3 regions of the Rhodococcus (subgen. Prescottella) soli genome follow, and region 3 is predicted to be linked to each of the others. Evidence: riboswitches for the same ligand, from Rfam matches in the RefSeq annotation. Region 3 holds a riboswitch; each other region holds the start of a gene.
The links. Region 3 has a riboswitch for cobalamin ahead of ABI214_RS04630 (magnesium chelatase subunit D family protein). Riboswitches for the same ligand answer to the same signal wherever they lie in the genome.
Positions count from the first base shown of each region.

Region 1: another riboswitch for cobalamin. It lies ahead of ABI214_RS09610 (ABC transporter substrate-binding protein); the one in region 3 lies ahead of ABI214_RS04630 (magnesium chelatase subunit D family protein).
Region 2: another riboswitch for cobalamin. It lies ahead of metE (5-methyltetrahydropteroyltriglutamate--homocysteine S-methyltransferase); the one in region 3 lies ahead of ABI214_RS04630 (magnesium chelatase subunit D family protein).

Region 1 covers NZ_CP157276.1:2,032,379-2,042,918, forward strand. Annotated here, with positions in the region: gene ABI214_RS09595 (S9 family peptidase) at 1-14, opposite strand, end outside; gene ABI214_RS09600 (phosphoribosylaminoimidazolesuccinocarboxamide synthase) at 16-900, opposite strand; gene ABI214_RS09605 (MDR family MFS transporter) at 1,042-2,481, shown strand; cobalamin riboswitch at 2,553-2,737, shown strand; gene ABI214_RS09610 (ABC transporter substrate-binding protein) at 2,769-3,755, shown strand; gene ABI214_RS09615 (FecCD family ABC transporter permease) at 3,752-4,810, shown strand; gene ABI214_RS09620 (ABC transporter ATP-binding protein) at 4,807-5,616, shown strand; gene ABI214_RS09625 ((2Fe-2S) ferredoxin domain-containing protein) at 5,613-6,368, shown strand; gene ABI214_RS09630 (SelT/SelW/SelH family protein) at 6,365-6,658, shown strand; gene ABI214_RS09635 (aldehyde dehydrogenase family protein) at 6,806-8,224, shown strand; gene ABI214_RS09640 (AMP-binding protein) at 8,253-10,031, shown strand; gene ABI214_RS09645 (helix-turn-helix domain-containing protein) at 10,044-10,540, opposite strand, start outside.
Region 2 covers NZ_CP157276.1:1,907,005-1,917,544, forward strand. Annotated here, with positions in the region: gene ABI214_RS08995 (ABC transporter permease) at 1-92, shown strand, start outside; gene ABI214_RS09000 (sensor histidine kinase) at 103-1,215, shown strand; gene ABI214_RS09005 (response regulator transcription factor) at 1,212-1,820, shown strand; cobalamin riboswitch at 1,898-2,109, shown strand; gene metE (5-methyltetrahydropteroyltriglutamate--homocysteine S-methyltransferase) at 2,259-4,520, shown strand; gene ABI214_RS09015 (LysR family transcriptional regulator) at 4,574-5,497, opposite strand; gene ABI214_RS09020 (YeiH family protein) at 5,581-6,651, shown strand; gene ABI214_RS09025 (NAD(P)-dependent oxidoreductase) at 6,739-7,626, opposite strand; gene ABI214_RS09030 (hypothetical protein) at 7,749-8,801, shown strand; gene ABI214_RS09035 (PQQ-binding-like beta-propeller repeat protein) at 8,798-9,148, shown strand; gene ABI214_RS09040 (short-chain fatty acyl-CoA regulator family protein) at 9,156-10,540, opposite strand, start outside.
Region 3 covers NZ_CP157276.1:995,012-1,005,551, forward strand. Annotated here, with positions in the region: gene cobA (uroporphyrinogen-III C-methyltransferase) at 1-1,098, opposite strand, end outside; gene ABI214_RS04615 (cobalamin biosynthesis protein) at 1,132-1,506, opposite strand; gene ABI214_RS04620 (cobyrinate a,c-diamide synthase) at 1,499-2,878, opposite strand; gene cobO (cob(I)yrinic acid a,c-diamide adenosyltransferase) at 2,892-3,506, opposite strand; gene ABI214_RS04630 (magnesium chelatase subunit D family protein) at 3,547-5,457, opposite strand; adenosylcobalamin-variant (AdoCbl-variant) riboswitch at 5,509-5,602, opposite strand; gene mqo (malate dehydrogenase (quinone)) at 5,719-7,254, opposite strand; gene ABI214_RS04640 (alpha/beta hydrolase) at 7,476-8,525, shown strand; gene mtr (mycothione reductase) at 8,522-9,910, shown strand; gene ABI214_RS04650 (hypothetical protein) at 9,927-10,208, opposite strand; gene ABI214_RS04655 (lipase family protein) at 10,519-10,540, shown strand, end outside.

The DNA of each region.
Region 1 (10,540 bases), 1.0 Mb from region 3:
GTCGACGCGCTCATCTCAGCCCACCCAATCCTCGAACGACAGGCCCGAGATGCGCTCGTACGCTTCGATGTACCGGGCGCGAGTGGCATCGACGATGTCCTGCGGCAGCGGCGGGGGCGGGGTGTCCGACGCACGGTCCCACCCGGATGCGGGGCTGGTGAGCCAGTTGCGCACGAACTGCTTGTCGAAGCTCGGCTGCACCTTGCCGGGCTCGTAGCCCTCGTCCGGCCAGTACCGCGACGAGTCCGGCGTCAGCACCTCGTCGGCCAGGACCAGGTTGCCGTCGGCGTCGAGTCCGAACTCGAACTTGGTGTCGGCGAGGATGATCCCGCGATCCCGGGCGAAGCTGGCGGCCCGGAAGTAGATGTCGAGCGTGTCGTCCCGCAGCTTGACGGCGAGGTCCTGGCCGACCTTGTCGACGACGGCCTGGAAGTCGATGTTCTCGTCGTGATCACCGAGCTCCGCCTTGCTGGCCGGGGTGAAGATCGGCTCGGGCAGCTGGCTGGCCTCGACCAGACCCTCGGGGAGTTCGACACCGCACACCGCGCCGGTGGCCTGGTAGTCCAGCAGCCCCGAGCCCGTCAGGTAGCCGCGGGCCACGCACTCGACCGGGAGCATGTTCAGCTTGCGGACCACCAGCGCGCGTCCGAGGACCTCCTCGGGGATGCGCTCGTCGAGCGGATCGCCCGCGAGGTGGTTGGTGCCGCCGAGCTTCTCGAAGAAGAACACGCTCATCGCGGTGAGCACCCGGCCCTTGTCCGGGATGGGCGTCGAGAGCACGTGGTCGTAGGCCGAGATCCGGTCACTCGCGACCAGCAGCAGGTGCTCGTCGTCGATCGTGTACAGATCGCGGACCTTGCCGCCGGCCAGGTGGGAGTAGGACTCGAGTGAAGGACGCACGTGGCTACCCTATCGGTCCTGCGAATCGACGCACCCCGTGGTCGGCCCCACGACAGGCCTCTCCCGGTGTGGCGGGGACGCCGCGACGGCCGGGGATAGTTAGCCTTGTTCAGAGCTAGCGATCGATCGGCGGGAGGGTGGATGGCGACCGGCACGACCGTCGCAGCCAGGGCATCGGTAGGACTGCGTTCGGAGCGCGGCCCGATCCTGCTGTCCCTGATGCTCAGCACGTCCCTGGTCGCGCTCGACAGCACGATCATCGCGACCGCGGTGCTCACGATCGTCGGCGACCTGGGCGGCTTCACCCAGTTCCCGTGGCTGTTCTCGATCTATCTGCTGGCGCAGGCCGTGTCGGTGCCGATCTACGGCAAGCTCGCCGACATGTTCGGGCGCAAGCCGGTCATGCACCTGGGCATCGCGCTGTTCGCGGTCGGGTCGCTGCTGTGCGGCGTCGCGTGGAGCATGCCCGCGCTCATCGTGTTCCGGGCGATCCAGGGCCTGGGCGCCGGCGCGGTGCAGCCGATGAGCATGACGATCGCCGGCGACATCTACACCGTGGCCGAACGCGCCAAGGTGCAGGCGTACATCGCCAGTGTGTGGGCCATGTCGGCGGTGCTGGGTCCGACGCTCGGCGGGGTGTTCTCCGAGTACCTGTCGTGGCGGTGGATCTTCCTGGTCAACCTTCCGCTGTGTGTGCTCGCGGCGTGGATGCTGCAGCGCAAGTTCACCGAGAACACGACGAAGCGAACGAACACCGGCACCCGGCCGCGCACCGACTACGCGGGCGCGGTCCTGCTCACGACGGGCGCGACGCTGGTGATCCTCGGACTGCTCGAGGGCGGCCAGGCGTGGGCGTGGGTGTCCCCGGCCGGCATCGGTGTCTTCGTGGCCGGCACCGCTCTCCTGATCGCGTTCGTCCTCGTCGAGCGCCGCGCCGCGGATCCGATCCTGCCGCTGCACATGCTCACCCGCCGGGTCCTGGTCGCGAGCAGCCTGGCGTCGATGGCGGTCGGCGCGATCGTGACGGGCCTGACGTCCTACGTGCCGACCTTCGTGCAGGGGGCGCTCGGCACGGGCGCACTGGTCGCGGGCTTCGCGCTGGCGGTGCTCAGCATCGGCTGGCCGCTCGCCGCGTCGCAGGCCGGACGTTTGTACCTGCGCGTCGGTTTCCGCACCACCCCGTTGATCGGCAGCGCCCTGGTGCTCGCCGGGTCGGTGCTGCTGACGCTGCTGTCGTCCGCGTCCGCGGTGTGGCACGTCGGAGCCGTCGCCTTCGTCATCGGGTCGGGCCTGGGCCTGATCGCCACGCCGACACTGATCGCGGCACAGTCCAGCGTCGACTGGAGCGAACGCGGGGTGGTGACGTCGACCAACATGTTCGCCCGCTCGATCGGCAGCGCCGTCGGTGTCGCGGTGTTCGGCGCCCTCGTCAACTCGCGTGTCGGCGACGTCGCCGAACCGAATCCGACCGATCTCGCCGGCGCGATCCACCTCGTCTTCCTCGGTGTCCTCGGTGTGGCCGTGCTGCTGACGCTGTCGTCGGCGCTGATGCCGAAGACGCCGAAACCGTCCACGTACTGAACCCTCGAATGGACACTCCGGGCCGTCGGAAGCGGACAAGGCGGACGGGGGCGCGGACCGGGGTCGTCTATTCTTCACGTTGTCGTCACGGTGTTCGGGAAGTCCGGTAGAAGCCGGCGCGGTACTCGCCACTGTGGGCAGGTACGTCGACTACTCGGGGTTCGACCCCAGCCACTGGATGCGCATGCATCCGGGAAGGCGTAGTCGGCGGTCATCCCTGCCGAGCCAGGAGACCGGCCGTGACGCAAACCTGCACGTTTTCCACGAGTCATGGAAGGCGGGTCGCTTTGCGCACCCACGTCACGCCGCGGATCGTCGCGGCCACGGCGATCACGATCGCCTCTGCTCTCACCCTGTCCGCCTGCGGCGGATCGTCGAACTCGGACGCCGCCGCCGCGTCGATCTCCCTGCAGAACTGCGGTCGCACCGTCACCATGCCCGGGCCCGCCGAGCGCGGCGTCACCCTCAATCAGGGTGCCACCGAGTCGGCGCTGTCGATCGGCGCGCAGGACCGGATGGTCGGCACCGCATACCTCGACGACGTCGTCGCGCCGCAGTGGCAGGCCGCGTACGCGCAGGTCCCGGTGCTCGACGAGAAGAGCTACCCCAGCCGCGAGGCACTGCTCGAGACCAAGCCGGACCTGGTACTGGCGTCGTACTCGAGCGCGTTCGGCGACAAGGGCGTCGGCTCGCAGGAGTCGTTCGACGAACTCGGCATCGCCACCTACGTCTCCCCGTTCGGCTGCAAGGACAAGTCGAAGCGGCCGCCCGTCGCGTGGGATTCGATCGCTACCGAGATCACCGACTACGGCACCCTGTTCGGCCACGAGGCCGAGGCGCAGTCCCAGGCCGCCCAGATGCGCGAGACCCTCGCGGGCGTCGAGGCCGCTGCCCCGGCGAAGGGCAGGACCATCTTCTGGTACGACAGCAAGACCACCACGCCGTACGTCGGGGGCAACGCCGGCGGACCCCAGCTGATCATCGACGCGGTCGGCGGCTCCAACATCTTCGCCGGCATCAACGGCGCGTGGGCCGACGGCAGCTGGGAGACGGTGCTGAAGGCGAACCCGGACGTCATCGTCCTGGCCGACGCCTCGTGGGACACGGCCGAGGCGAAGAAGGAGTACCTCCGCAACGATCCGGCACTGAAGGATCTGAAGGCCGTGCGTGACAACGCCTTCGTCGTGGTGCCGTTCTCGACGACCACCCCCGGCCCGCGGCTGATCGAAGGCGCGAGCCTGGTGGCCGGGCAACTAGGCGGCGAACGGGCATGAGCGTGACGACCCGGGTGCCGGCCCGGGTTGCTGCGATGCCCGCGGCCGGCTGGTCGGCGGTGCTGGTCGCGCTGCTCCTGGTGAGTTGCGCGGCCGGCGTCGCGATCGGTGCGGCCGATCTGTCGATCGGCACCGTGCTGCAGGCGATCGGCGGTCGACTCGGGATCGGCGACGGCACCGACCTGCTCACCACGCACATCGTCGTCGATCTGCGGATGCCGCGGGTGCTGGCGGCCGCGGCGATCGGCGCCGGCCTCGCGCTCTGCGGCGCCGTGCTGCAATCGCTGACCGGAAACCAGCTGGCCGATCCATACCTGCTCGGCATGTCCGGGGGCGCGTCGCTCGGCGCGGTCCTGTCCCTCACCACCGGCGCGACAGCCGTGGGCGCGTTGGGTTTCGGCGCCGTCTCGTCCACCGCGTTCGTCGGCGCACTCGGAAGCCTGCTGCTGGTGTTCGCCATCGCGACGTCCCGGTCCGGTGCGCTGATGCCCAATCGCCTCGTCCTCGCCGGAATCGCGGTGGGGCAACTCACGGCAGCCTTGACGTCGGCCCTGGTGATGCTCGGAGACCGGGACGCGGCGCGCCGGGTGCTGGACTGGACCCTGGGCTCGGTGGCCGGCGTGCGGTGGTCGGGCCTGATCAGCATTCTGATCGTCCTCGCACTGACCACGACCGTCATGCTCGCCCACAGCCGGGTGCTGGACTCGTTCGCGTTCGGTGAACGGGCCGCCGCGAGCCTCGGCACCGACGTCGAACGCTCCCGCTGGGTGCTGTACGCGACCGCGTCGCTGTGCACGGCGGCGCTCGTCGCGCAGGCCGGGATCATAGGCTTCGTCGGGCTCGTCGTGCCGCATGCGGCCCGCATGCTCGTCGGACCGCTGCACGCCCGCCTGCTTCCCGCCGTGGCCCTCCTGGGCGCACTGCTGCTGGTGTGGGCCGACATCGCGGCCCGCACCGTACTACCGGGACGCGAATTGCCGATCAGCGTCGTCACCGCCGTCGTGGGAGTCCCGGCGTTCGTGTGGCTGCTCCGCCGACGAGGAGCGCAGGCATGACCCACCACTCGCCGGAGTTCCGCGTCGACGACGTCACGTGGTCGCTGGACGGCACGACGATCCTCGACGCCGTGACGTGTCGTGCGCCGGCGGGACAGGTCACCGGGCTGATCGGCCCGAACGGTTCCGGCAAGACGTCGCTGCTGTCGGCGATCGCCCGACTCACCCGCCCCTCCCGCGGGCAGATCACGATCGACGGGCAGCCTGTGAAGGCGATGAACCGGCGCGAGTTCGCGCGGACGGTCGCACTGGTGGAACAGCATTCCGCGACCGAACTCGAGCTGACGGTGGAGCAGATCGTCGAGCTCGGCGTGATTCCGCACCGGGGCGGCTGGGCCCGGCCGGCCGCCGTGGGCATGGCCGACGTGATCACCGAGAGCCTCGCCATGGCGGGAATCTCGGAGCTGCGACACCGGTTGTGGCACAGCCTGTCCGGTGGCGAGAAACAGAAGACGCAGCTCGCCCGGGCGTTTGCGCAGCGCCCCTGCGTGTTGCTGCTGGACGAGCCGACCAACCACCTCGACGTCTCCGCGTCGCTCGAACTGCTCGATCTGATTCGCCGCCGCGGCCTCACGACCGTGGCCGCCATGCACGACCTGAACCTGGCGGCGATGTACTGCGACCACCTCGTGGTGCTCAGCGGAGGCACCGTCGTCACCGAGGGCGCGCCCGAGGTCGTGCTCACCGAGGAACTACTCGCGGACGTCTACGGACTCGACGCGATCGTGCAGCCCCATCCCCGCACCGGGCGCCCCATGGTGGTGCTGTGCAGCGCCGCCATGGATGTCGAAAGGTCTTCGCCATGAACATGATCCGACCCACTCGATGGGCGATCGTCACCGCGCCCACCGACCGCGGTGACGATCCCCGCGATCGACTCGGCGGCGCCCTCGAGGTGCTTCGGGAGCGCCACCCCGACATCGAGTTCCGCACCGCGGTCCTCGGCGGATCCGGTCCGACGATCGCCGTGGTCCTGGACGAAGCCGCCGCCGCGGGCGCAGCCGAGGTCGTCGTGGTGAGCGCGCAGACGGTCCTCGACCGCAAGATCGATGCGTGGTTCCGCCGGGTGATCGGACACTGGCTGCGGGAGCGGTCCGGGACGCCGACCCCGGACGTGCGAATCGCCGGCCCGCTGAGCGACTCGGCCGGCTACGCCGACATGCTCGGCGCCGCGATCACCGGGTCGACCGCGCCCGCGCGGACCACCACCGCTCCCCTGACCTCCCCCGCCTGGGACGAGGTGCCCGGCTTCGCACGGCACGTCCTGGTGTGCCGGGGTCCGCGGTGCTCGGCGCGCGGCGGCCCGGAAACCGCAGCGGCCCTGGACTCGACGCTCGAAACGCGCGGTCTGGGTGACGACGACGTCCTCGTCACCCAGACCGGATGCATGTTCCCGTGCTCTCAGGCACCCGTTGTCGCGGTGTACCCCGACAACACCTGGTACGGCGAGATGTGCGCCGACCGTGTCGAACGGTTCGTGGACGAGCACCTCGTCGCGGGCCGGCCGATCGTCGAGTGGCAGGGCGCTCGGCGGGAATCTGCGATCCTGGAGTCATGACGACCGCCGCGCCCCGCGTCACCATCACATACTGCACTCAATGCAACTGGCTGCTCCGGGCCGGGTGGATGGCGCAGGAACTGTTGAACACCTTCGGCACCGAACTGGGCGAGGTGGCAATGATTCCCGGTACCGGCGGGATCTTCCAAGTCACCGCAGGCGAGACACTGGTATGGGATCGCAAGCGCGACAGCGGGTTTCCCGACATCGTGACACTCAAGAAATTGGTGCGTGACGCGGTCGTTCCGGACCGGGATCTCGGGCACGCAGATCGCAAGCACAACGACTGAGCTCGGGGTCTTGACGGTCACTCGATCAGCGACCACTGTTGATCAGAGACATATGGGGCGATACCGCACCCAGTGAAACGGCCGACCCCCGTCGCGCGTCGGCCGCACCGATACAGCTGTGCCACCGCACGATGGAGCTGAGGCGTCATGACCACCGACGAGGTAGAGACCCGCGCAATCGATTCGGATACCACTGACGCAATCACCGGCGTCGTTGCCGGGCTACGAGATATCCACGCGAGCGGACGCACCAGAACCGCGCGGTGGCGGATCGAGCAACTGCGCGGCATCGAACGAATGCTGGACGAGCGCGAGGACGAGATCACCCGCGCCCTCGCCGAGGATCTGGGTCGCGATCCCTTCGAGTCCTGGATGACCGACATTCTCGACCTGAAAATCGAGGCCAGGCATGCTCGTAAACACCTGCGACGATGGATGCGCAACCGACCGCAACTGCTGCCGCTGAATCAGATGCCGGCGTTGGGATGGGTGCAGTACGAACCGCTCGGCGTGGTGCTCGTCATCGGCGCCTGGAATGTCCCGGTGCTGGTCACGCTGGGACCGCTGATCAATGCCGTGTCGGCGGGGAACTGTGTGGTGGTCAAGCCATCCGAACTCGTCCCCGCATCGTCGCGATTGCTGGCCCGCATGCTCCCCGAGTACGTCGATCCCAAGGCCGTCGCGGTGGTCGAGGGCGACGGTCGGACCACCCAAGCCCTGCTCGCACAGGGATTCGATCACGCGGTCTTCACCGGCGGCACCGAGATCGCCCGCAAGATCCTCGCCGGGGCCGCGCCGCACCTGACGCCGGTGACCCTCGAACTCGGCGGCAAGGATCCGGTGATCGTCATGGACGACGCGGACCTCGCCGTCGCCGCCCGCCGCATCGCCTGGACCAAGGTTTTCGCCTCCGGGCAAGCCTGCCTCGAGGCCGACTACGTCTTGGCGGCGCGTACCGTCCGGGACGAGCTGGTACAGCACCTGGTCCACAGCCTCGAAGAGTTCCGTTCGGAGGGATCACCGCGGGGCCTGCGCATCGTCAACAAACGCCAGTTCGACCGACTGGCCGGGTACCTCGCCGGCACCAGGGCGAGGGTTGCGTACGGCGGCGGTTGCGATCGGGCGACACTGACCGTCGAGCCGACCGTGCTGGTGGACCCGAGCCCCGACGAACCGATCATGCGGGAGGAGATCTTCGGGCCGATCCTGCCGGTGCTCGCCGTCGACTCGTTGGACGAGGCCATCGATTTCGTGAAGGCACGACCGAAGCCGCTCGCCTCCTACATCTTCACGAAGTCGCCGCGGACGCGCCGCCGGTTCCTCTCCGAGATCAGCTCCGGCGCAGCGGTGGTCAATCATCTCGCCTACCACGTCGTCGCACCCCAGCTCCCGCTCGGCGGCGTCGGCTCCAGCGGCATGGGGCGGTACCACGGCCGGTGGGGCTTCGAAGAGCTCAGCCACCGGAAGGCCGTGCTGGTCAAGCCGTTCCGACCCGATCCCCGCTTCGCCTACCCACCCTACGGCGACCGGGCGCGCAAGCTGATCCGGCGGCTGTACCGGGCCTGAGGGCAGGCGTGGAGCAGGGAGGGCCACAATGAACGCGAGCACCGCCCCCCGGACTCTCTGCGAGGCCTTCCAGCGCACCGCCGCAATCCACCCGGACGCCGTGGCGCTCCGCACCCCCGGCGACACCGTCGTCGTCACCTGGCGCGAGTACGCACAGCGGGTCCGCCGGATCGCCGCCGGCCTGGCGAAACTCGGTGTCCGCCACGGTGACACCGTCGGCATCATGCTCACCAACCGGCCCGAGTTCCATCTGGCCGACACCGGCGCGCTGCACGCGGGCGCGACCCCGTTCTCGGTGTACAACACGCTCGCCCCCGAGCAGCTGAACTACGTGCTCACCAATGCCGGAAACCGAATCATGTTCTGCGAGGACCAGTTCCTGCCCGTCGTACGGAGAGCAGCCGAAGGCACCGCCGTCAAACGGATCATCTGCGTGGACGGCGCGCCCGGGGGCACCACCAGCTTGGAGGGGCTCGAGTCGGTCGGCGAGCGGGACTTCGACTTCGAGGCCTCATGGCGCGCCGTCGAACCTTCCGACGTGCTCACCCTCGTCTACACCTCCGGCACCACTGGGCCGCCGAAGGGCGTGGAGTTGACACACGCGAACCTGCTCGCAGGGATCGACGCGGCGAGTCGCGTACTACCCATCGGACCCGAGGACCGCATAGTCTCCTTCCTGCCGGACGCGCATATGGCCAACCGTTTCGGTACTCACTACGTCTCCATCACCAACGGCGTGCAGGTCATCACCCTGGCGGATATCAAGCAGGCGGTCACCGTGTTGCCCGAGGTCCGGCCGACGGCCTTCTTCGCAGTGCCGCATGTCTGGTACAAGATCAAGGCTGCGATCGAACTGGCGCTCGCCGAGGAGTCGAGCCCGGTCAAGAAGCGGCTCGCTCAGTGGGCGATCGGGGTCGGCAGGACAAGGGCCCGCCTGGAGTCGGACGGCAGGTCGGTGCCGCGGAGCCTGGCGCTGCAGCACCAGTTCGCGGACCGGCTCGTGCTGCGCCCCATCCGTAGGAAGATCGGAATGGACCAGGTGCGTTGGGCCGTGTCCGGAGCGGCGGCCATCTCGCCTGACGTCCTCGAGTTCGTACTCGGACTCGGTATCCCGTGCAGCGAGTCGTGGGGCATGTCCGAGCTGACCTGCATCGTGACCGTCAACCGCCCGGGAGCCATCCGGATCGGCACCGTAGGGCAGGCGGTCCCCGGCTCGAAGCTTCGGCTCGCCGAAGACGGCGAACTCCTGGTCTCCGGTCCACTGGTGATGAAGGGCTACCGGGGCGACCCGGCGAAGACGGCCGCGGCCATCGATGCAGATGGTTGGCTGCATACCGGCGACATCGCGACTATCGACGAGGACGGCTACGTCCGGATCGTGGACCGGAAGAAGGAACTGATCATCAACGCGGCGGGCAAGAACATGTCGCCGTCGAACATCGAGGGCACCATCCGCGCGGCCAGCCCGCTGATCGGCGGCGCGGCGGTGATCGGCAACGACCGCCCCTACGTCGTCGCCCTGCTGACGCTGGACCCCGACGCCGCGGCCGCCTTCGCGACCCGCAACGGCATCGAGGACGGCTCTCCCGGAGATCTCGCGTCGAACCCATTGGTACGCACAGAGATCGACCGCGCGATCGCGGCAGCCAACGCACTGCTCTCCCGCGTCGAGCAGATCAAGAAATACACCCTGCTACCGACGATCTGGGAGCCCGGCGGCGACGAGTTCACCCCGACGATGAAGCTGCGGCGCAAACCCATCGACGCCAAGTACGCGCGCGAGATCGAGTCGCTGTACGCGGGGTGAGGATCCAACGGTTCACGCGGCGACAGCGCGGAACGCGGTGGGACTCATGCCGTAACGGACGGTGAAGGCCCGGCTGAACGCCGCCAGGTCGGCGAACCCGAACCGGGAGATGATCTCCGAGATCGTCGCCTTCGGACGCGCGATCAGTGCCTGCCGGCACCGCTCCAGCCGACGCCCGCGGATCCACTGTGCGACGGTGTGGCCTTCACCCGCGAACAGTCGGTGCAGGGTGCGCGTGGAGATGTAGAACTCGGCGGCGATCGTCTGGGGTCCCAGTCGCGGATCCGCCAGGTTCTCCTCGATGAACTCGAGGATCCGCAGCAGCAAGTCCGGCTGCGACGGCTCCGCGGTGTCGGTGCACTGCTCGAGCCCGACGGTGACGGTGAGGGCGGCAAGTTCGTCGGCGAACCGCATTGCGTTCCGGGCGGACACGTCGACGTCCTGCGATGCGACGCCGGACAGCGTCCTCGACAACAGGCCGGTCAGCCCCGAGTCGCCGCGCATGGTTC
Region 2 (10,540 bases), 910 kb from region 3:
AGTGGACGTGGATCGTCAACGTCGTCGTGTGGCTCGCGATCTTCGTCGGCGGAGCCGTGTGGCGGTTCCAGCGCGACACCGCCCGCGTATAGCGTGTTCGACGTGATCAGCACCGAACGCCCCGCCGCAGTGCAGCGGTGGGGCCGTTTCGGCATCGTCTTCGCCGCCGTCTGGCTGGTGTTCCTGTTCGAGCCACTGGCAGCGGGATGGCATCGGCGCGATCTGGCGAGCGGCTGGATCGGCATCACAGCCACGCTCCTCTTCGCGGTGGTCTTCCTGTCGGTGTTCTCCTCGGCACGTCGGGGTCGGATGCGTCGCGAATTGCGGCCCCCGCTCCCACAGGCGATCGGCGACATGACAGTGCTCGTCGCTCTCGCGGTGATCATGACCGTCACGCTCGGCGAGGCGGGGCTGGCGTCGACGGTGTTCCTCGCGGTGACCGCGGTGACGCTGCTGCCCGCGATCGCCGGCGGTGCCGTCGCCCTCGGCGTCGCCGGCGTGGTCGAGCTGCTGGCGACGCGCGCCGGCTGGAACGTGTCGAGCCTGCCGCTCGCGATCTGCGCGGCCGCGTTCGCGATGGCGGGCGTCACCGCACTGATGAACCGGAACATCGCGCTGCTCAACAGGCGCGACGAGGACGAGTTGCGCGTAGTGCAGGAGGAACGCGCCCGCATGGCCCGGGATCTGCACGACATCCTGGGCCACTCGCTCACCGTCATCACCGTCAAGGCACAGCTCGCGAACCGGCTCCTCGACGTCGATGCCGACAGGGCCCGTGTCGAACTCGACGACCTCGAGCGGCTCTCCCGGGACGCACTCGCCGACGTCCGATCGGCGGTCGAGGGGTTCCGCGGCGTCTCACTGCCCGTCGAGATCGCCCGGGCCCGTGAGGCGTTGCGTGCCGCCGGGATCGAGGCCGACCTGCCCAACAGCACCGACGCCGTCCCCACCCGGCTGCGGGAGCTGTTCGCCTGGACCGTGCGAGAGTCGGTGACGAATGTCGTGCGGCACAGCGGTGCTCGACGCTGCACCGTGACGATCGACGACCGCCACGTGGCGGTGGTCGACGACGGCGTGGGCACCGACGCCCTGCTCGCGGGCAACGGACTCACCGGACTCCGGGAGCGCGCGGCAGCAGCCGACGCCCGCGTGATCGTCACGCATCCGCAGCCTCGAGGTTTCTCCGTCCAGGTCGTCGCCGAGGAGGCACCGTGACGATTCGCCTGCTGCTCGCCGACGACCAGGCGCTGGTCCGGGGCGCCCTCGCCGCCCTGCTGGATCTGGAGCCGGACCTCGACGTCGTCGCCGAGGTGGGACGCGGCGACGAGGTGGTGGCGACTGCCGCCCTGCACCACCCTGACGTCGCGCTGCTCGACGTGGAAATGCCAGGGCTGGACGGAATCTCGGCCACCGCCGCGCTGCGCGAGGCCGCGCCCACCACCCGGGTCCTGATCGTGACGACGTTCGGCCGACCCGGGTATCTGAGACGCGCATTGCTGGCCGGCGCATCGGGATTCGTCGTCAAGGACACACCCGCACGCCAGTTGGCCGACGCGGTCCGACGGGTACACGCGGGGTTGCGTGTCGTCGATCCGGCGCTGGCCGCCGACAGCCTCGTCAGCGGGGAGTCACCGCTCACCGACCGCGAGACCGAGGTGCTCCTGGCCGCCCGCGACGGTGCATCCGTCGCGTCCATCGCGGCCACGTTGTTCCTGTCCGCCGGCACGGTCCGCAACCACCTGTCGTCCGCGATCGGCAAGACCGGCGCGGAGAACCGCACCGAGGCCGTGCGAATAGCGGACGCCAACGGCTGGCTCTAGACGTCCGCCGTGGACGTCCTATGCTGGACGGTGCAGCTGGTTCGCCTGGCGCGGTCGTGAGGAGCCCCGAAGACCGCCCCGGCGTCGAAGCATTCGCGGTCGTGAGACCGACGAGTGTGAGAGGGAACCCGGTGGAAGTCCGGGACTGTCCCGCAGCGGTGAGTGGGAACGACCGCCGTCACATGCACTGGACCGACAGGTCTGGGAAGCGACGGCCAGTAGGTTCGGCGGCTTCGCAACCGCCCGAGCGCCCACGAGTCCGAAGACCTGCCGACTGTGTCGGGCACGCCGTGCTCGACGGTCCACCGCCTCGAGGAAAAGGCGAGAATGGGCGACGCGCTGCACTTCGTGCTGCCCGCTGGCGGGCGCGCACCAGGGGCTCGCTTCTTCTCGTCTGCCGGCGGTGACCATCCACGCTGTGAGCAACTGGAGAACACCGTGACATCCGCTTTCACCGCAACCGTACTGGGCTCCCCGCGCATCGGACCCCGTCGCGAACTCAAGAAGGCAGTCGAGTCCTACTGGGCCGGGAAACTCGATGCCTCCGCACTCGAATCGGTCGGCAAGGAACTGCGCCGACAGACGTGGACCGAACTGGTCGAGACGGGCATCGACTCCGTCCCGGTCAACGTCTTCTCGTACTACGACCAGATGCTCGACACCGCCGCGATGCTGGGGGCGCTGCCCGAGCGGGTCGCCGGGATCGCCGACGAACTGGACCGCTACTTCGCGGCCGCCCGCGGCAACGCCGACGTCGCTCCGCTCGAGATGACGAAGTGGTTCGACACCAACTACCACTACCTCGTTCCCGAGATCACCCCGGCGACGACGTTCACGCTCCACCCCGCGAAGGTGCTCGGCGAGGTCGAGGAGGCCCGGGCGCTGGGCGTTCCGGCCCGACCGGTGGTGATCGGGCCGGTCACCTTCCTGCTGCTGTCGAAGTTCGAGAACCAGGCGCCGCTGGACCGCCTCGACGACATCGTTCCGCTGTACGCGGAGCTGCTGGGCAGGCTCGCCGACGCCGGTGTCGAGTGGGTCCAGATCGACGAACCGGCGCTGGTCGCCGACCGCACCGGCGCCGAACTGGCCGCGACCCGGGCGGTGCACGGCCGCCTCGCCGCGGTGGACCACCGCCCGGCAATCCTGGTGGCGTCGTACTTCGGTGACCTCGGGGACGCGTTGCCGACACTCGTCGAGACCGGGGTCGAGGGCATCGCCGTCGACCTCGTCGCGGGCTCGCTCGAGTCGGTCGCCTCGACGCCGGGGCTCGAGCGCAAGCATGTCGTCGCGGGTGTCGTCGACGGCCGCAACGTCTGGCGCAACGGGCTCGACGGATCGCTGGACGCCCTCGAAACCCTCCGGGAGCGTGCGGGTTCCGTGGCCGTGTCCACGTCGTGCTCGCTGCTGCACGTCCCCTACACGCTCGAGGGCGAGGACGGCCTCGACCGCGCACTGCGGTCGTGGCTGGCGTTCGGCTCGGAGAAGATCGGCGAGGTCGCCGCTCTCGCGACCGCACTACGGCACGGGCGTGACACGATCGCCGACGAACTGTCCGACGCCCGCGCCGCGACAGCGACCCGGGCCGCCGATCCGCGCCTGCACGACGACGCGATCCGCGACCGCCTCGCCGCGCTGACGGACGCCGACCGCAAGCGCATCCCGGCGGCGGAACGTCGCGCCCTCCAGGCGACCGAACTGCCCCTGCCGCAGTTGCCGACCACCACGATCGGTTCGTACCCGCAGACCACCGCGATCCGCGTGGCCCGCGCCGCCCTGCGCAAGGGTGACATCGATCGGGCCGAGTACGAGCGCCGCATGCGCGCCGAGATCGCCGATGTGGTTGCGCTGCAGGAGAAGCTGGGTCTGGATGTGCTCGTCCACGGCGAGCCCGAACGCAACGACATGGTCCAGTACTTCGCCGAACAACTCGACGGGTTCTTCGCCACCGCGAACGGTTGGGTGCAGTCGTACGGCAGCCGCTGCGTCCGCCCGCCGATCCTGTTCGGCGACGTGCGTCGCCCCAAGCCGATGACGGTCGACTGGATCTCGTACGCACAGTCGCTCACCGACAAGCCGGTCAAGGGCATGCTCACCGGTCCCGTCACGATCCTGGCGTGGTCGTTCGTGCGCGACGACCAGTCGCTCGCCGAGTCGGCCGACCAGGTTGCCCTCGCGATCCGTGACGAGACGATCGACCTCGAGGCGTCCGGCGCGAGGGTGATCCAGGTGGACGAGCCGGCGCTGCGGGAGCTGCTGCCGCTGCGGGCGGCCGACCAGCCCGCCTACCTGGACTGGGCCGTCGGCGCCTTCCGGCTTGCGACGTCGGGCATCGCCGACACGACCGCGATCCACACCCACCTGTGCTATTCGGAGTTCGGTGAGGTCATCGGGGCGATCGCGGGCCTGGACGCCGACGTCACGTCCATCGAGGCGGCCCGGTCCCACATGGAGATTCTCGACGACCTCAATGCCGTCGGCTTCGACCTGGGCGTGGGACCCGGCGTCTACGACATCCACTCGCCGCGAGTGCCGTCGGTCGACGAGATCGCCGCGTCGCTGCGGGCGGCACTGAAGGCCGTCCCCGCCGAACGGCTCTGGGTCAACCCCGACTGCGGCCTCAAGACGCGTGGCAACGTCGAGGTGGAGGCCTCGCTCCGGAATCTCGTCGAGGCCGCGCGCCTGGTGCGGGCCGGGATCTAGACGACCGACCCCGGTGTCCTGGTCCCATGGGGCCGGGACACCGGGCACCACGCTCACGCCCGTCGTCGCGCGGGACGTTCGCTTCCGAAATCGCGTGCCATCCGCACCAACTCGTCCGCGGCGGTGTGCAGTGGCCCCTGCGCGCTCCACACGGCGCGCAGGGTCCGATCGAGCTTCAGTCCCTCGACCTCGACCACCGCGAGATCACCGGACGCGACGGCGTCCGCGACCGCGAGAGTGCTCAACACCGCGGGCCCCACCCCCGCCAGGACGCTGCTCCGGATCGCGCCCGAGCTGCCGAGTTCCAGGAGCGGAGCGGCACGCGAGTGGAGTTCGAGCGCGAGGTCGAGCGTGGTCCGCGTGCCGGAACCGGGCTCGCGCACGATCAACGGTGTCATCGCCAGCTCGGGCGGGGTGACGGGCCGGGTTCGGGTCGCCCACGGATGCCCGGGGTGGACGACGATCACCAGGCGATCCCGGGCCACGGGCGTACTTTTGAGCCGCTTCGGAATGGTCGGCGACTCGACGAAGCCCAGCTCACAGGAGCCGTCGGAGATCTGCTCGAACACTCGCAGCGAGTTGTGCACCTCGAGATGGATCGTCAGCTCCGGATGCGACTGGCGAAAGCGCCCCAACCACAACGGCATCAGATGCTCGGCGACGGTCATGCTGGCACTGACGCGCAGTCCGCGTGACCGTTCCGCCCGCAGCCCGTCGACCACTTCGAGCAGCTTCTCGGTGTCGTCCAAGATCTTTCGAGCCCAGTAGGCCACCACAGTTCCGCTGGGCGTGAGGACCGATCCGGTGGTGCTGCGCCGCAGCAACGTCATTCCGAACCGGCGTTCCAACTGCTTGATGCAGCGACTCGCGTTGGGCTGAGCCATTCCCACGAGTCGACTTGCAGCACTGAGACTTCCACAGTCGCTGACGTTGACCAACAATTCGAGCGCAGTGAAGTCGAGTGACCGGGGAGACATGCGTCGAGTGTATGGCGGCCCGAAAGATCATATCAATTCGATATGAGGTGTTGCCCAATCGGGCTCTACCGAACAAACGCCCGATGGAGGATCGTTGTCCTGTGAAATCCGAACTGGGGCAGCAAGACGAACTGGTCGCCGCGCCCCCCTCCCCTGCCGCCGTCTCTCGGCTGGACGGAGTCCGTGCCTACGTACCGGGCATTGCACTGTCGGCCGCGGCAGCCGCCATCGCAATGGGCATCAGGCACTTCGTCCCCACACTGAGCCCGCTCCTGATCGCGATCGTGATGGGCGCCCTGGTGGCCAATCTGGTTGTGCTGCCCGCAAGCTTCAGTGCGGGAATCACGTTCTCGTCCAAGAAGCTTCTGCGGGTCGGGATCGCACTGCTGGGCCTCCAGCTGGTCCTGAGCGACATCCTGGGACTCGGATGGGGCGTCATCGCGATGGTCGTCGCGATCGTCGTTCTCGGAATCGTCGGCACCATGTTCGTGGGCAGCCTGCTGGGCCTGTCGTGGACCCAACGGGTGCTCATCGCCTGTGGCTTCTCCATCTGCGGCGCCGCTGCCGTGGCCGCTGCGGACGGTGTCGTGGAGGCGGAGGAGGAAGAGGTCCTCACCGCCGTCGCGCTCGTCGTGATCTTCGGCACGTTGATGATTCCGACCATCCCACTGCTCTCGAACGCGCTCGGCTTCGACGACATGCAGGCGGGACTGTGGGCAGGCGGATCGATCCACGAGGTCGCGCAGGTCGTCGCCGCCGGCGGGATCATCGGCACCGCGGCCTTGACCGTGGCGACGATCGTCAAGCTGGCCCGGGTCCTCATGCTGGCCCCCGTGATGGCCGTCCTGAGCGTGATGCAGCGCCGGCGGTCGGTCGAGCAGAGCGCCACCTCCACCCGGCCGCCGCTGGTTCCGTTCTTCGTCGTCGCGTTCCTCGGGTTCGTGGTCATCCGCTCGATGGGATTCGTTCCGGCAGGTGTCCTTTCCTTAGCGAGCTGGCTGCAGACCGCACTGTTGACGGCCGCGATGTTCGCCCTGGGCGCCGGTGTCCGCATCGCGACGATCAAGAAGGTCGGCATCCGGCCCTTCGTCCTCGCCGCCGCGTCGACGGTCTGGGTGGCGCTCATCGCGCTCGTAGGGGTCCTGCTGGTCTGAACGGAATACTCCCGACCAGAACCACGGGCCTGCCGCGCGATCCGTCGCACGGCAGGCCCGTTCTCGGTTTCTCGCCCCCCTGCGCGACTACGGACGACGCACGTCCAGTCCGGCCCGACGTCGGGTGGCCTCGGTGATCGCGGACCAGTCCTGGTCGGCCTGGCCGTGAGCCAGCGCATCGAGGAAGACGTTCTCGAGCACGCTACCGAAGGGCAGGCCCATGTTCACGTCGTTGGCCTGCGACAGTGCGAGCCGAACATCCTTGAGCCCCAGAGGGAGCCGGAACCCGGCGGGCTCGTAGCGACGCTGCGCGATCATCGCGCCGTAGCCCTCGTAGACCCCTCCGGGGAAGAGGCTGTCGTTCATGATCTTCATCAGCAGCTCGGGCGAGCCGCCGACCTTCTCGGCGACGGTCGTCGCCTCGGCCATCGACTGGATCGCGGTGGCGATCAGATAGTTGCCGAGAATCTTCACGACGTTCGCCTGCTTCGGATCGTCTCCGACGCGCCACGTGCGGCGTCCGATCACGTCGAGCAGGGGCGCAACCTCGTCGATCGCGCGCGAGTCGCCCGCCACGAGGACGGTGAGTTCACCCGCCTCGGCCACCTCCGCGCGCCCGAACACCGGAGCGGCCACGTAGAAGATGCCCCGCTCCGCCAGGCGGGACTCCGCCTCGGCGGACATCCCGGGGCTGACGGTGGCGAGATTGACGTGCACCGATCCGGATTCCGCGGCCTGCAGCGACGACGTCGACAACACCGAATCCGCGAAAGCTCGATCGTCGGCAAGCGAGCTGAACACGACGGACTTCTGCAGCACATCGGAGAGGTCGGGTGCCTCGGACGCGCCGTAGTCGACGACGCTTGCCGCCTTGCCGGGGCTGCGGTTCCACACCGTCACGTCGTAGCCGGCTCGGGCGAGGTTGCGCGCCATCGGGCGCCCCATCGTGCCCATACCCAGAAATCCGATGTCCACAGCAACCTCCGGCGGCGAAAGCGCGGTCACACGGTTCGCCCCACTGTAACGCCGACGGGCCAGGCAGGAACCCCACTGCGATTCTTGCCGGATAGTCCCGATTCGTCGGCTACCGTCGACCGGTGGGGAGTGGACTGAAGGAACACTGGAAGCTCGTGGCGCTCGGGATCGCGCTAATCGGGGCGGTCGGGACCATCATGGTCAGTGTTCTCGCGGACCGGTCGAGCGCGCCGACTTCGGCACAGGAACAGCACTCCGTCGTCATGAGCCTGAAGGATCGCCCCCGACCGGCATGGACGCTGGACATCGGCCGCCTCACCCACAACCCCGGCGACGTGCTGTTGGCCATGCCGCAGACTCTCGACACCTACTACGGCTACGGCTCACTCTTCAATGCCGGTGACATCCTGATCGCGGCGACCGCCTATCCCCTGCCGGCGGCCGAAGGGCAGTCCGGCCGGCCCGCCGGCGCGGTCACGCTGATGGGGATCGACCCGGCCGACGGGTCGAGGATGTGGAAGGTGCGGGTCGGCAACGTCGGCCAGTGCGCCCAGGAGGTCGGACAGCGCGTCATCGCGTGCTGGGAGAATCGACGTGTCGCCTTCGTCGACATCGAGTCCGGCACCCTGCTGTCCGAGATCGGAACCGACTTCGACCTCAATGGTGCTCGGGTGGACGGGGATACGGTGTACGTCTCGGGTTCCGTTTCGGACGGCGGATCCGCTGAGTCGGTACTGACCAGTGGCACCGTCACCGACATCACCGCGAACTTCCGACGCACCTTCGACGTTCGCGGCGATGCCGGGGCGGTCTACGCGACGCCGGACACCGGCACGATCATCGCCTACGAGCGCGGGCGTTCAGGTGAGCCTCCGTACATATACACGGTCTACGACCTCGAGACGGGCGACCGGCGGTTCGCCTTCGAGGGCGATTCGCTGCTGCAGGTCGGTGAGGGGCTCTTCCTGACCAGCACAGGCGGGCGATCCGGGACCGTGGGAACGCAAAACGTCCTGGCGGCCGACGGATCTGTGATCCGCGCCGTTCCCATCCCCGTGTACGTTCCACAAGATCCCCCCCCGGCAAGCCGTCGACGTCGGCACCGCTCTTCCTCGGCGACGGCGCGTACGACCCGAAGACCGGCGCGGAGCTCTGGCGAAACCCTGCTCTCGTGAACGAGGGCTCCGTGCAAAGGAGCTCGGCTCTGTCGGCCGTGGCCGGACACACCGCTGTGCTCACGTCGGCGGATACCCGGACGATCACCGGGCTCGACCTGGAATCGGGTCGCCAAGTGTGGCAGACCCCGTGGGAGGACGCGTACTGGATCCGGGGCGGAGCCACCGACGGTCAGTACTTCGCCTTCAGCGACTACACCGGCACGCATGCCATCCGGGCGAGCGACGGGAAGATCATGTGGTCCGTGCCGCTTCCCGAGGGAGCGGACCCCCGGGAGGTGGTCGTGTCGGATGCCGCCGGAACCCTCATGGTGTCGTGGCGCGACCACTTCACATTCTGGAAATGAGGTCCGTTCACGACGCCGGCGGATACGGCAGTCGACTGCTGAAGTCGACGTCGACGCGAACCGGGCGGCCGATCTGCGGAAACGCCCGTTGCGCGCAGTCCGTCCGCTCGCAGATCTTGCACCCGGCCCCGATCGGGACCGGCGACATCTGCTCGTCCAGTCGCAGACCCCGCGAATACACCAGCCGATCGGCGTGCGTGATATCGCAGCCCAGTCCCACCGCGAAACTCCGTTCCGGTGTCCCGTACGGCCGGGCACCGTCGTCCGTGGTGCGGGCGATCCACAGGTAGGTGCGGCCGTCCGGCATCTGGGCCACCTGGGTGAGGATGCGGCCCGGTGCGGCGAACGCGTCGTGCACCACCCACAGCGGACAGCTCCCACCGACACGTGAGAAGTGGAAAGCGGTGGCGGACTGGCGCTTCGAGATGTTCCCGGCCCTGTCCGTCCGGACGAAGAAGAACGGCACTCCCCGACGGGTGGGCCGCTGCATCGTCGAGAGTCGGTGGCAGACGGTCTCGAATCCCACCTCGAACTGCAACGCGAGCATCTCGATGTCGTAGTGCAACTGCTCCGCGGCATCGAGAAACTGGCTGTACGGCAACAGCAGTGCGCCCGCGAAGTAGTTCGCCAGCCCGATCTTCGCGAGCTCACGGGCGTTGTCGCTGAGCGTCGCCGCCGCGTCCACTTGCCGGTCGATCACCGTGGATTGTGTGAGGAAGGCCAACTGCGTGGCGATCTGGAAGGCGCGTTGCCCAGGTGACAGGTGTCTCGACAGCGTCAGGATGCGGTTGGTCGCGTCGTAAATGCGTTTGGGACCGGGACGATCGGGCGGATCGGTGCGCAGCCGGACGACGATGTCGTGCTCGGACTCGAGCAGCGCCGTCAGCTGCGTGTCGAGCGAACCGATTCGCAGACCGCTCTCGACGAACAGCCGCTCGGCGGCGTCGTCGAGTTCGGCGATGTGATTGTGCCTGTCGTAGAAGAAGTCTCGCACCTCCTCGAACGGCATCGGGACCGCATCACCTGCGCCGGAAACGGGCGCGGCCAGGTGTGCACTGAACTGCTCCAGTTGTTCTGTCACGGCCTGCAGTCTGCGATGAACGCCGACGAGCGCATGTCCGATCTCGGGCATGCGGGCGACGAACTCCTCGATGGTCGCCGGTGACGGCGACGGCGTCCCGAGCGTGGTCAGCACGTCCTGCAGGTCCGCAGCCAACCGCGCGTCCGACTCGGCCGCGAAGAAGTGGGCATCGAGGTCGAACGTCGTATTGAGTTTCAGGAGCACCGGAACGGTCAGCGGCCGCTGGTCGTTCTCTAGTTGGTTGACGTAGCTCGCCGACAGGTCCAGGATCCGGGCGAGCGCCAGCTGTGTCAGTCCGCGTTCCTCGCGCA
Region 3 (10,540 bases):
CGTGCCCTCCTGGATCACCGTGACCGGGGTGTCGGCGGGGCGTCCGCCGTCGACGAGGACGGTCGCGAATTGCTCGATCCGCTCGACCGCCATCAGCAACACGATCGTCCCGCGCAGCTTCGCCAGCGCCGCCCAGTCGACGAGCGAGTCCGGGTGGTCGGGCGCCACATGCCCGCTGACGACGACGAACTCGTGCGTCACCCCGCGGTGGGTGACGGGGATCCCGGCCGCGGACGGCACCGAGATCGCGCTCGTGATGCCGGGCACGACGGTCACGGGCACACCGGCGGCCGCGCACGCCTCGAGCTCCTCGAAGCCGCGGCCGAACACGTACGGGTCGCCGCCCTTGAGCCGGACGACGAACTTGCCGGCCTTCGCGCCGTCGATCAGTGCGGCGTTGATCGCCTCCTGCGCCATCGCCCGGCCGTACGGGATCTTCGCCGCGTCGATCACCTCGACGTGCGGGGCGAGCTCGGCCAGCAGCTCCGGCGGCGCGAGACGGTCGGCGACGACGACGTCGGCGCGCGCGAGCAGGCGCCTGCCGCGGACGGTGATGAGGTCGGGATCGCCCGGGCCGCCGCCGACGAGCGCGACGCCGGGTGCGGGCGCCTCGTCGGTGTCGGAGACCGCGCCGGACTGCAGCGCCTCGAGCAGCGCGGTGCGCACCGCCGCTGATCGACGATGCGCGCCGCCGGCGAGCACGCCGATGCTGAGCCCCTCATAGGTGCCGGTGGCCGGCGTGACCGCGGTGCCCTCGCGGGCGCTGTCGGCGCGCACGCAGAAGACGCGGCTGCGCTCGGCCTCGGCGACGATCGCCGCGTTGGTCGCGGGCTCGTCGGTGCACGCCATCGCGTACCAGGCGCCGTCGAGGTCGCCGTCGCGATAGTCGCGCAGTTCCAGCGTGATCTGTCCGGACGTCGCCATGCCCTCGACCGACGGCGTGACCTCGCGGGCGATGAGGTGGACGCGGGCCCCGGACGCGACCAGCAGGCCGAGGCGACGTTGCGCGACGGTGCCGCCCCCGACCACCACGACACGACGGTCCGTCAGGTTGAGCCCGACCAGGTAGCTGGTCTCGTCACCGGCGGAAGCAGACACTCGTCTCCCCGTTCTCCCTATCCATGCGGATGTTCACTCGACAGATTTCGAAACACTACGGGCGACGGCGACCGTGACGCCATTCGTGACGCGCTTGGTCACGGCCAGCACTCCCCCGCCGCCGGCGAGGATGGCCGCGGCCTCGGCGACGCTGGGGGTGCCGACCGCGTCGGCGACCCCGCTCACCGGGTTGGGGACCGGTACCGCCGCGAGACGCTCCGGCGGGTAGCCGACCACGCGGGTCCCCAGGATCTGGGCCGCGTCCAGGAACGGCGACAGCGACGCTTTCCGGTCCAGCGTCGCCAGGACGGCGACCGGCTCGTCGCCGCACACGTCACGGACGGCGGCGACGATCTCCGCGGCACGCACGCCGCTGCCGGCCCCCACACCCACGCACAGCTCACCCACGGGCGGCGTCCACGAATCGGCGGACGGACTGCGGGTTCCCGGCGGGGTGGGTGTGCAGATACGACGCGTGCACCGAGCCGGCGGGCCCGCCCACGAAGCCCTCCCGGGTCGCCCCGGCGTCCCAGGCCCGCCATCCCCATGCGGGGCCGAAACCGTCGGCGGTTCCGACCTCGAGCGAGGTTCGGTGGAACTCGTGCCCCGTCACGCGGGTTCCGGCGTCGAAGAGCACCGAGTCGGTGACCGCGACGGCCTCGCGGTATCCGAGGGTCAGGCGCGACCCGAACCGCGCGTCGACGTCGATGACCCCGGCCATCGGGTGACAGTCGAGGCTGCGGGTGAGGTACAGCAGTCCCGCGCACTCGGCGTGGATCGGGGCGCCGTCGGCGGCGAGCCGGCGAATCTGCTGCAGCAGAGCGGTGTTCGACGACAGCGCCACGGCGTGTTCCTCGGGGAAGCCGCCGGGCAGCACCAGACCCACTGTCCCGGAGGGCAACTCGTCCTGCAACGGATCGAACGTCACGACGTCCGCCCCCGCGGCCTCGAGCAGTTCCCGGTGCTCGGCGTAGCCGAACGTGAAGGCGACGCCACCGGCGAGCGCGATCACCGGCCGCGGTCCGGTCGCCGCGAGCCCTATCTCGGCGACGGGATCCCACGCGGCCACGTCGACAGACGAACGCGCGAGCGCCCGGATGGCGGACAGATCCAGGTGCGCGGCGGCCAGTTCCGTCATCGCGCCGACGGCGTCGGTCGCGGCGCGGCCGTGCTCGACCGCGGGCACCAGACCGAGGTGACGCGACGGCACCTCGAGTTCGGCCAGGCGCGGCACCGAACCGAGCACCGGCAGACCCACCCGCTCGCACGCCTGCCGCAGCACCTGCTCGTGCCGTGCGCTGCCCACGCGGTTGAGGATCACCCCGCCGATGCGCACCGCCGCGTCGTAAGTCGAGAAGCCGTGCAGGACGGCGGCCAGGCTCTGGCTGTGGCCGCGCGCGTCGACGACGAGAACGACCGGCGCACCGAGGGACGCGGCGATCTGCGCGGTCGATCCCTCGGCCGACGGCTCCGTCGAACCGGGGTCGATCTTGCCGTCGAACAGTCCCATCACGCCCTCGACGACGGCGATGTCGCAGCCGTCGCAGCCGTGGCGGAACAGCGGACCGATCCGGTCGGCGCCGACGAGCACGGCGTCCAGGTTTCGTCCCGGGCGTCCCGCGGCGAGCGCGTGGTATCCGGGGTCGATGTAGTCGGGCCCCACCTTGAACGGCGCCACCCGGTCGCCGTCGGCTCGCAGAGCGCCCACGAGACCGGTGGCGACGGTCGTCTTGCCGCTGCCCGACGCGGGCGCGGCGATGACGACGGCAGGAGTACTCAACGGATCACCACCATCACCACTCGATGCCACGCTGGCCCTTGCGTCCGGCGTCCATCGGGTGCTTGATCTTGGTCATCTCGGTGACGAGATCCGCCGCGTCGATCAGCGCCTGCGGGGCGTCGCGCCCGGTGATCACGACGTGCTGGTTGCCGGGGCGTGATCGCAGCACCTCGACAACCTCCTCCGTGTCCACCCAGCCCCACTTGAGCGGGTAGGTGAACTCGTCGAGGACGTAGAAGCGGTGCGTCTCGGCCTCCAGGCGGCGGGCGATCTCACGCCAGCCCTCGAGTGCGGCCGCGGCGTGGTCCTCCTCGGTCCCGTGCTTGCGGGACCACGACCAGCCCTCGCCCATCTTGTGCCACTGCACGGCGCCGCCGACGCCGCTGGTCTCGTGCAGCTCGCCGAGCGCGCGGAACGCGGCCTCCTCGCCGACCTTCCACTTGGCGCTCTTGACGAACTGGAAGACGCCGACGTCGAAGCCCTGGTTCCAGGCACGCAGCGCCATGCCGAACGCGGCGGTCGACTTCCCCTTGCCGGGCCCGGTGTGGACCGCGAGCACCGGCTGGTTGCGACGCTGTCGGGTGGTGAGCCCGTCGGCGGGCACGTTCTCGGGTACGCCCTGAGGCATGTGCAGTCCCTTTCTCGGGCTTGGGTTTTCGGGCGGTGGTTCAGGCGGCGGCGCGGACGACGCCGGCGACCTGCTGGGCCGACAGCTCGGCGAGGCGCACGCAGCCGCCGCGCAGGTCACGCGCGATCTCGGCGGCGAGGCCGAGCCGCACCATGCCGGTCTCGCAGTCCACGACGATCGAGGCCACCCCGGTGTCGGCGAGCATGCCGGCGGCGCGCTTGGCGCGCGCGACGGCGTCCTTGCCGCCGGTCGCCCGTCCGTCGGTGAGGGCCACCACCAGCGCCCGCCGCCGCGGATCCCGCACGCGTTCCCGCAGCACGACGTCCCGCGCACGCAGGAGCCCCTCGGCCAGCGGCGTGCGGCCCCCGGTCTTCATGGCGCGCAGGCGCCGCACCGCGACATCCACCGACGACGTCGGCGGCAGCACCAGTTCGGCGTCGCGACCCCGCACGGTGATCACGGCAACCTTGTCACGCCGCTGGTAGGCGTCGCGCAGCAGCGAGACGACCGCGCCGGTGACCGCGGAGAGCCGGTCGCGTGCGGCCATCGAGCCGGACGCGTCCACCACGAACAGCACCAGGTTGCCCTCGCGCCCCTCCCGGATCGCGCCACGAATGTCGCTGGGCGCCAATCGCATCGGTCCACTCACCCGCCCGCGGGTGGTCTGGTGTTCGGCCGCGGCGAACAGCGTGCCCACCAGGTGCAGTCCGGTGCCGCGTTCCGTGGTCGGGCGCACGGTGCGGCCGCGGGTCGAGCGGGAACGTGAGCGGCGGCCGGGGGCGCCGTCGCCGACGCCGGGGACCTCGAGCAGGCGCGCCTGGAACTGGGGGCCGGGGGCGGCCGCCCGGCGCTCCGAGCCGCCACCAGAAGTCGGCGAATCCTGCTCGGCCGACTCGGTTTTCGGCGCCTCGGACGGTGCATCCGCGGGAGTCTCGCCGCCACCGGGGCCGTCCGGGTCGGGCTCGGGATCCTCGTCCGCGCGGGCGTCGGCGTCGGCCTTGTCCATCGCGTCGTCGAGCTGCTGCGGATCGAGGCCGGGCTCGTCGAACGGATCGCGGCGACGACGGTGCGGCAGCGTCAGTTCCGCGGCGACGCGCACGTCCTCCTCCGCGACCGCGTCGGCACCGCGCCAGGCGGCGTGCGCGGTCGCCGTGCGGGCGAGGACCAGATCGGCCCGCATGCCCTCCACGTCGAACGACGCACACACCGACGCGATGCGCCGCAGTTCGGTGTCCGACAGTTCGACGGCGTCGACCGTCGCGCGGGCCGCGGCGATCCGTCGGGCGAGGTCGGCGTCCTCGTCGGCGTAGCGGGCGGCGAAGGCATCGGGGTCGCGCTCGTAGTCGAGGCGGCGGCGCACCACCTGCATGCGGACGTCGACGTCGCGGGACGCGGCGACGTCGACGGCGAGGCCGAACCGGTCGAGCAGCTGCGGCCGCAGCTCACCCTCCTCCGGGTTCATGGTGCCCACCAGCACGAACCGCGCGGGGTGCGAATGGGATACGCCGTCGCGTTCGATGTGGACGCGGCCCATCGCGGCGGCGTCGAGCAGCACGTCGACCAGGTGGTCGTGCAGCAGGTTGACCTCGTCGACGTACAGCACGCCCTGGTGCGCGTCGGCGAGGAGTCCGGGCTGGAAGGCGCGTTCGCCGTCCCGCAGCACCTTCTCGAGGTCGATCGAGCCGACGACGCGGTCCTCGGTCGCGCCCACCGGCAGCTCGACGAGCCGGGCCCGACGGCGCTCGCCCGCCTGCTCGACGTCGGGCAGCAGCGCGGCGAGCGCGCGCACGACGGTCGACTTCGCGGTGCCCTTCTCGCCGCGCACCAGCACACCGCCGATACCGGGATGGACGGCGCACAGGATCAGCGCCAGGCGGAGCCGGTCCTGCCCGACGATTGCACTGAATGGGAACCCTGCAGGTCCAGGGCTGGCCTCGTGGGTGTGACGCAACGATCGAATCCCTTCACTCCTCGGTCTCCGCGCCGAGAGCTTGGCGGTACGAAACGTCGCGGCATTCTGGCTCGGGTCGATCGGATCGAACCCTCACAGTGGCGGGACCGCGCCTGATTCTCACAGGACTTCCCCGCAAACGTTCCTTCAGTTGCAGCACCCTACCGTGCTGCACGGGCGGCACCCTGCAGTGCCCCGACAGCACACTGCCGCGGCCGGGGGAAGAGCCCCCGCCGCGGCAGTGCGAACGACGAACGAAACTCAGACCGAGGCGGACTCGACCACCTGGTCGACCGCGGGCGCGGAGGCGTCGGCGGCGGCGCCGAGCTCGAGCGCACGGGTGCTCCAGTCCCACACCTGCTGGAACAGGGCCGTGTTGTCCGACAGCTTCTGACCCAGCGACGGGACCATCTGCTGCAGCTTCGGCTTCCACGCCTCGAACTCGCGCGGGAAGCAGCGCTCCAGGACGTCGAGCATGGCGGGCACGGCGGTCGAGGCGCCCGGCGACGCGCCGAGCAGGCCGGCGATGGTGCCGTCCTCGGCGTTGACGACGGCCGTGCCGAACTCGAGGACGCCGCCCTTGCCCTTCTTGCGGATGACCTGGACGCGCTGGCCGGCGGTGATGAGCTCCCAGTCGCCGCCGGTGGCGCGCGGCACGAACTCGCGCAGCGTCTGGATGCGGTCGGCCGGCGACTGCATCAGCTCACCGATGAGGTACTTGGTGAGGCCCATCTCCGTGAGGCCGACACCGAGCATCGAGGTGAGGTTGTTGGGCTTGACCGAGCCGGGCAGGTCGGTGACCTTGCCGTTCTTGAGGAACTTGGGCGACCAGCCGGCGTAGGGGCCGAACAGCAGGCCTTGCTGGCCGTTGATGACGCGGGTGTCGAGGTGCGGCACCGACATCGGAGGCGCACCGACCGCGGCCTTGCCGTACACCTTGGCACGGTGCTGCGCGATGAGCTCCGGGTTGGTGCAGCGCAGGAACTGGCCGCTGACCGGGAAGCCTCCGAAGCCCTTGGCCTCCTTGATGCCGGACTTCTGCAGCAGGTGCAGGGCACCGCCACCGGCACCGACGAACACGAACTTGGCGTTCACGGTCTTCTTCGCACCGGTGCGTAGGTTCTCGACCTTGACCAGCCAGCTGCCGTCGGACTGCTTGGTGAGGTTGCGGACCTCGTGACCGAAGAACACCTGGCCGCCGGACGCGCCGACGTAGCCCAGCAGTTGCTTGGTGAGGGCGCCGAAGTCGACGTCCGTGCCGGACTCGGTCCAGTTGAGGGCGACGGGGTCGGAGAAGTCGCGCCCCTTGGCCATGAGCGGCAGGCGGTCGGAGAAGTAGTCCTCGGACTCCGAGTACTCCATGCCGGCGAACAGCGGGTGGCCGGCGAGTGCGTCGTAGCGGGCGCGCAGGTACTTCACGTTGTCGGCGCCGTGCACGAAGCTGACGTGCGGAATTGGGTTGATGAACTCCTTGGGATCGGTGAGGATCCCGTTGTCGACGCCGTAGGCCCAAAACTGCCGGGAGACCTGGAACTGCTCGTTGACGTTGACCGCCTTGCTGATGTCCACACCGTCGCCCTTGGCCGGCGTGTAGTTCAGCTCACACAGGGCCGAGTGGCCGGTGCCTGCGTTGTTCCACGGGTCGCTGCTCTCGGCGGCAGCCGCGTCGAGGCGTTCGAAGGTGGTGATCGACCAGTCGGGCTGCAGCTGACGCAGGATCGCGCCGAGCGTTGCGCTCATGATGCCCGCACCCACGAGCACTACATCGGTCTTCGCCACTACGTTCTGGTCTGACACTGGAGAATCGACTTCCTTGTCTGTTACACGCGACCTGTTCTGCACGCATCGCCCGCCCGGATCCCACGCGTTCACCGGCCTTGCGACACCGATCGCATCCATTCGAGACATTACGTGCACAGACCGCATTTCGCGCGCCTGTGGCGCTTAGGTTACCTGTGCGTCACCTTCCCCAATTGTGCCCCTCGCAAACGACTCCGTTGTGCCAATAGAGTGTGATCGTGACTACTTGGGCCCCCGACGTCCTGGGCGACGGATACCAGCAGCTGACAATCCCTTTGGGGTCGGACCCCGACGGGGAGGGCGCGGTCGAGGCCACCCTGGTCCGCTATCAGCCGTCGACGATGACCGGCACCCGAGCGGTGCTCTACGTCCACGGCTTCACCGACTACTTCTTCCAGCAGCACCTCGCCGAGCACTTCGCCGAGCAGGGATACACCTTTTTCGCCCTCGACCTGCGCAAATGCGGCCGGTCGCGGCGCCCGGGGCAGACGCCGCACTTCGTCACCGATCTGAAGTACTACGACCGCGAACTGGACGAGGCGCTGAGCCTGGTGCGTGAGCAGATCGGCGGCGGTCAGGTCCTGCTGGTCGCCCACTCGACCGGTGGCCTGATCGTGCCGCTGTGGCTCGACCGTGTCGAGCGCCGACCGGGCGGATCCGCGGGCGCGGGTGTGGCGGGTGTCATCCTCAACAGTCCCTGGTTCGACCTGCAGGGCCCCGCCCTGCTGCGCAACGCCGGCACCACCGCCGCGATCGACGCGCTGGGCCGGGTGTCCAGCAAGACCCCGGTACCGGGGCAGAAGCTCGACACGTACGGCTCGAGCCTGCACGTCGGCGCCAACGGCGAGTGGGAGTACAACCTCGACTGGAAGCCGCTCACCGGGTTCCCGATCACGTTCGGCTGGCTGCGCGCCGTCCGCCGCGGCCACGCGCACCTGCACCGCGGACTCGACATCGGGGTGCCGTCGCTGGTCCTGCGCTCGAAGACCACGGTGTTCGCCTCCCGCTACAACCCCAGCGTGGACGCCGCCGACGCCGTCCTCGACGTCGACCAGATCGCCAAGTGGGCGGGCTGCCTCGGCAACCGCACCACGACCGTCCCCATCGACGGCGCCCGCCACGACGTGTTCCTCTCCACCGCAGGGCCGCTCGCGGCGGCGTTCCACGAGGTGGACCTGTGGCTGTCGTGGCTCGACGCCCACCACCTCGCCGCGGCGGACACTGAGCCGGCATCGACCATCGATACCGAGACGGGAGCCCGCGAGTGACCCACTTCGACATCGCGATCATCGGTACCGGATCGGGCAATTCGATCCTCGACCAGCGTTACGACGGCAAGAAGGTCGCGATCCTCGAGGAGGGCACCTTCGGCGGCACCTGCCTCAACGTCGGCTGCATCCCCACCAAGATGTTCGTCTACACCGCCGACGTCGCCCGCGCGGTCACCGAGTCGTCGAAGCTCGGCATCGACGCGACACTCGACGACGTGCGCTGGCACGACATCGTCAAGCGGGTGTTCGGCCGGATCGATCCGATCTCGGCGGGCGGCGAGCGGTACCGCACCGACGACTGCGCCGACGTGACCGTCTTCCGCGGTCACGCGAGGTTCGTGGGCCCGCGGACCATCGACACCGGAACCGGCGAGGTGATCACCGCCGACCAGGTCGTGATCGCGGCCGGTTCGCGGCCGACGATCCCCGCCGAGATCGAGTCCAGCGGTGTCCGGTACCACACCAACGACGACATCATGCGGCTGACGGAGCTGCCCGAACGCCTCGTCATCCTCGGATCGGGGTTCATCGCCGCCGAGTTCGCGCACGTGTTCTCCGCGCTCGGCGTGCAGGTGTCGATCATCGCCCGCAGCGACCGGCTGCTCCGGCACCTCGACCGCGACGTCTCCGACTGGTTCACCGAACTGGCGCAGCGCAAGTGGGACGTCCACCTGTGCCACCCGATGGTCGCGGCCCGTTCGGTGGGCGACGGCGTCCAGATCGAACTGTCGGACGGAACCGTCGTGGCCGGCGACGAACTGCTCGTCGCGGTCGGTCGCACGCCGAACGGTGACCGGCTCGACGCCGCACTCGGTGGGGTGGCGGTCGACGAGTCCTGCCGGGTGATCGTCGACGAGTACCAGCGCACCACCGCGGAGGGAGTGTTCGCGCTCGGGGATGTCTCGTCGCCGTACCAGCTCAAGCACGTCGCGAACCACGAGATGCGTGTCGTGCAGCACAATCTGCTGCACGACGCCTGGAACGGCTCCGAGCGGTCCCTCGCGAAGCTGCGCCGCACCGATCACCGGTTCGTGCCGTCCGCGGTGTTCACCGACCCGCAGATCGCCAGCGTCGGGATGACCGAGGAGCAGGCCCGCGAGGCCGGCCTGGACATCACCGTCAAGCTGCAGAACTACTGCGACGTCGCCTACGGCTGGGCGATGGAGGACGACGAGGGCCTCTGCAAGGTCATCGCCGAACGCGGCACCGGACGCCTCCTCGGCGCGCACGTCGTCGGCGCCCAGGCCCCCACCGTGATCCAGCCGCTCATCCAGGCCATGAGCTTCGGGCTCTCGGCCCGGGACATGGCCACCGGCCAGTACTGGATCCACCCGGCCCTCCCCGAGGTCGTCGAGAACGCGCTGCTCGGTCTCGCCATCTGAGTCGTGCGCGCGCCGGTCACCCGACCGGCGCGCATCGCTCGGCCGAATCCGGCAGCCAGGCCTGCCATCCCGCGAGGAGCACCGCGAGCACCGCCGGCACGATCAACGCGGCCACGATCGGTGGTCCGTAGTACCGCGCGATCGACATCTCGCATTGCTCGCCTGGCATGACGCCGGCGTCGGGATACCCCAGCTCACACGAGGTGATCTGGAGCATCGGGCTCGTCGCGGCGAGGACTCCCAGCCCGGCGCAGATCCACGCTAGCCCGACCCATCCCGCCCGAATCACGTTCAGCATTTCGGCCCCTCCTCGATCCACGTCGACGATGACGGTACGAGGCGCGGGCGCAATGGCCGGTCACGACTCTCGGATCGTCGAATAGTGAAGGATTCCTCTCGGATTCCGAGAGGAATCCTTCACCATCGGCGCGGGAGGCTATAGGCCGTGGGCCAGCGTCTGGACGCCGCCGACGCCACCTTCCAGTTCGGCACAGACCCTTGCGGAACTTCACTGCGACGCATCGTTTTCCGCCCTTGCCCTCCCCTTCCCCGGGACCGGTTCCGGCGAACAAGCCCGACGAGTGATGGCGCTCAGCTAGATTCGGCGCATGACGGGTAACCGGATCGGCC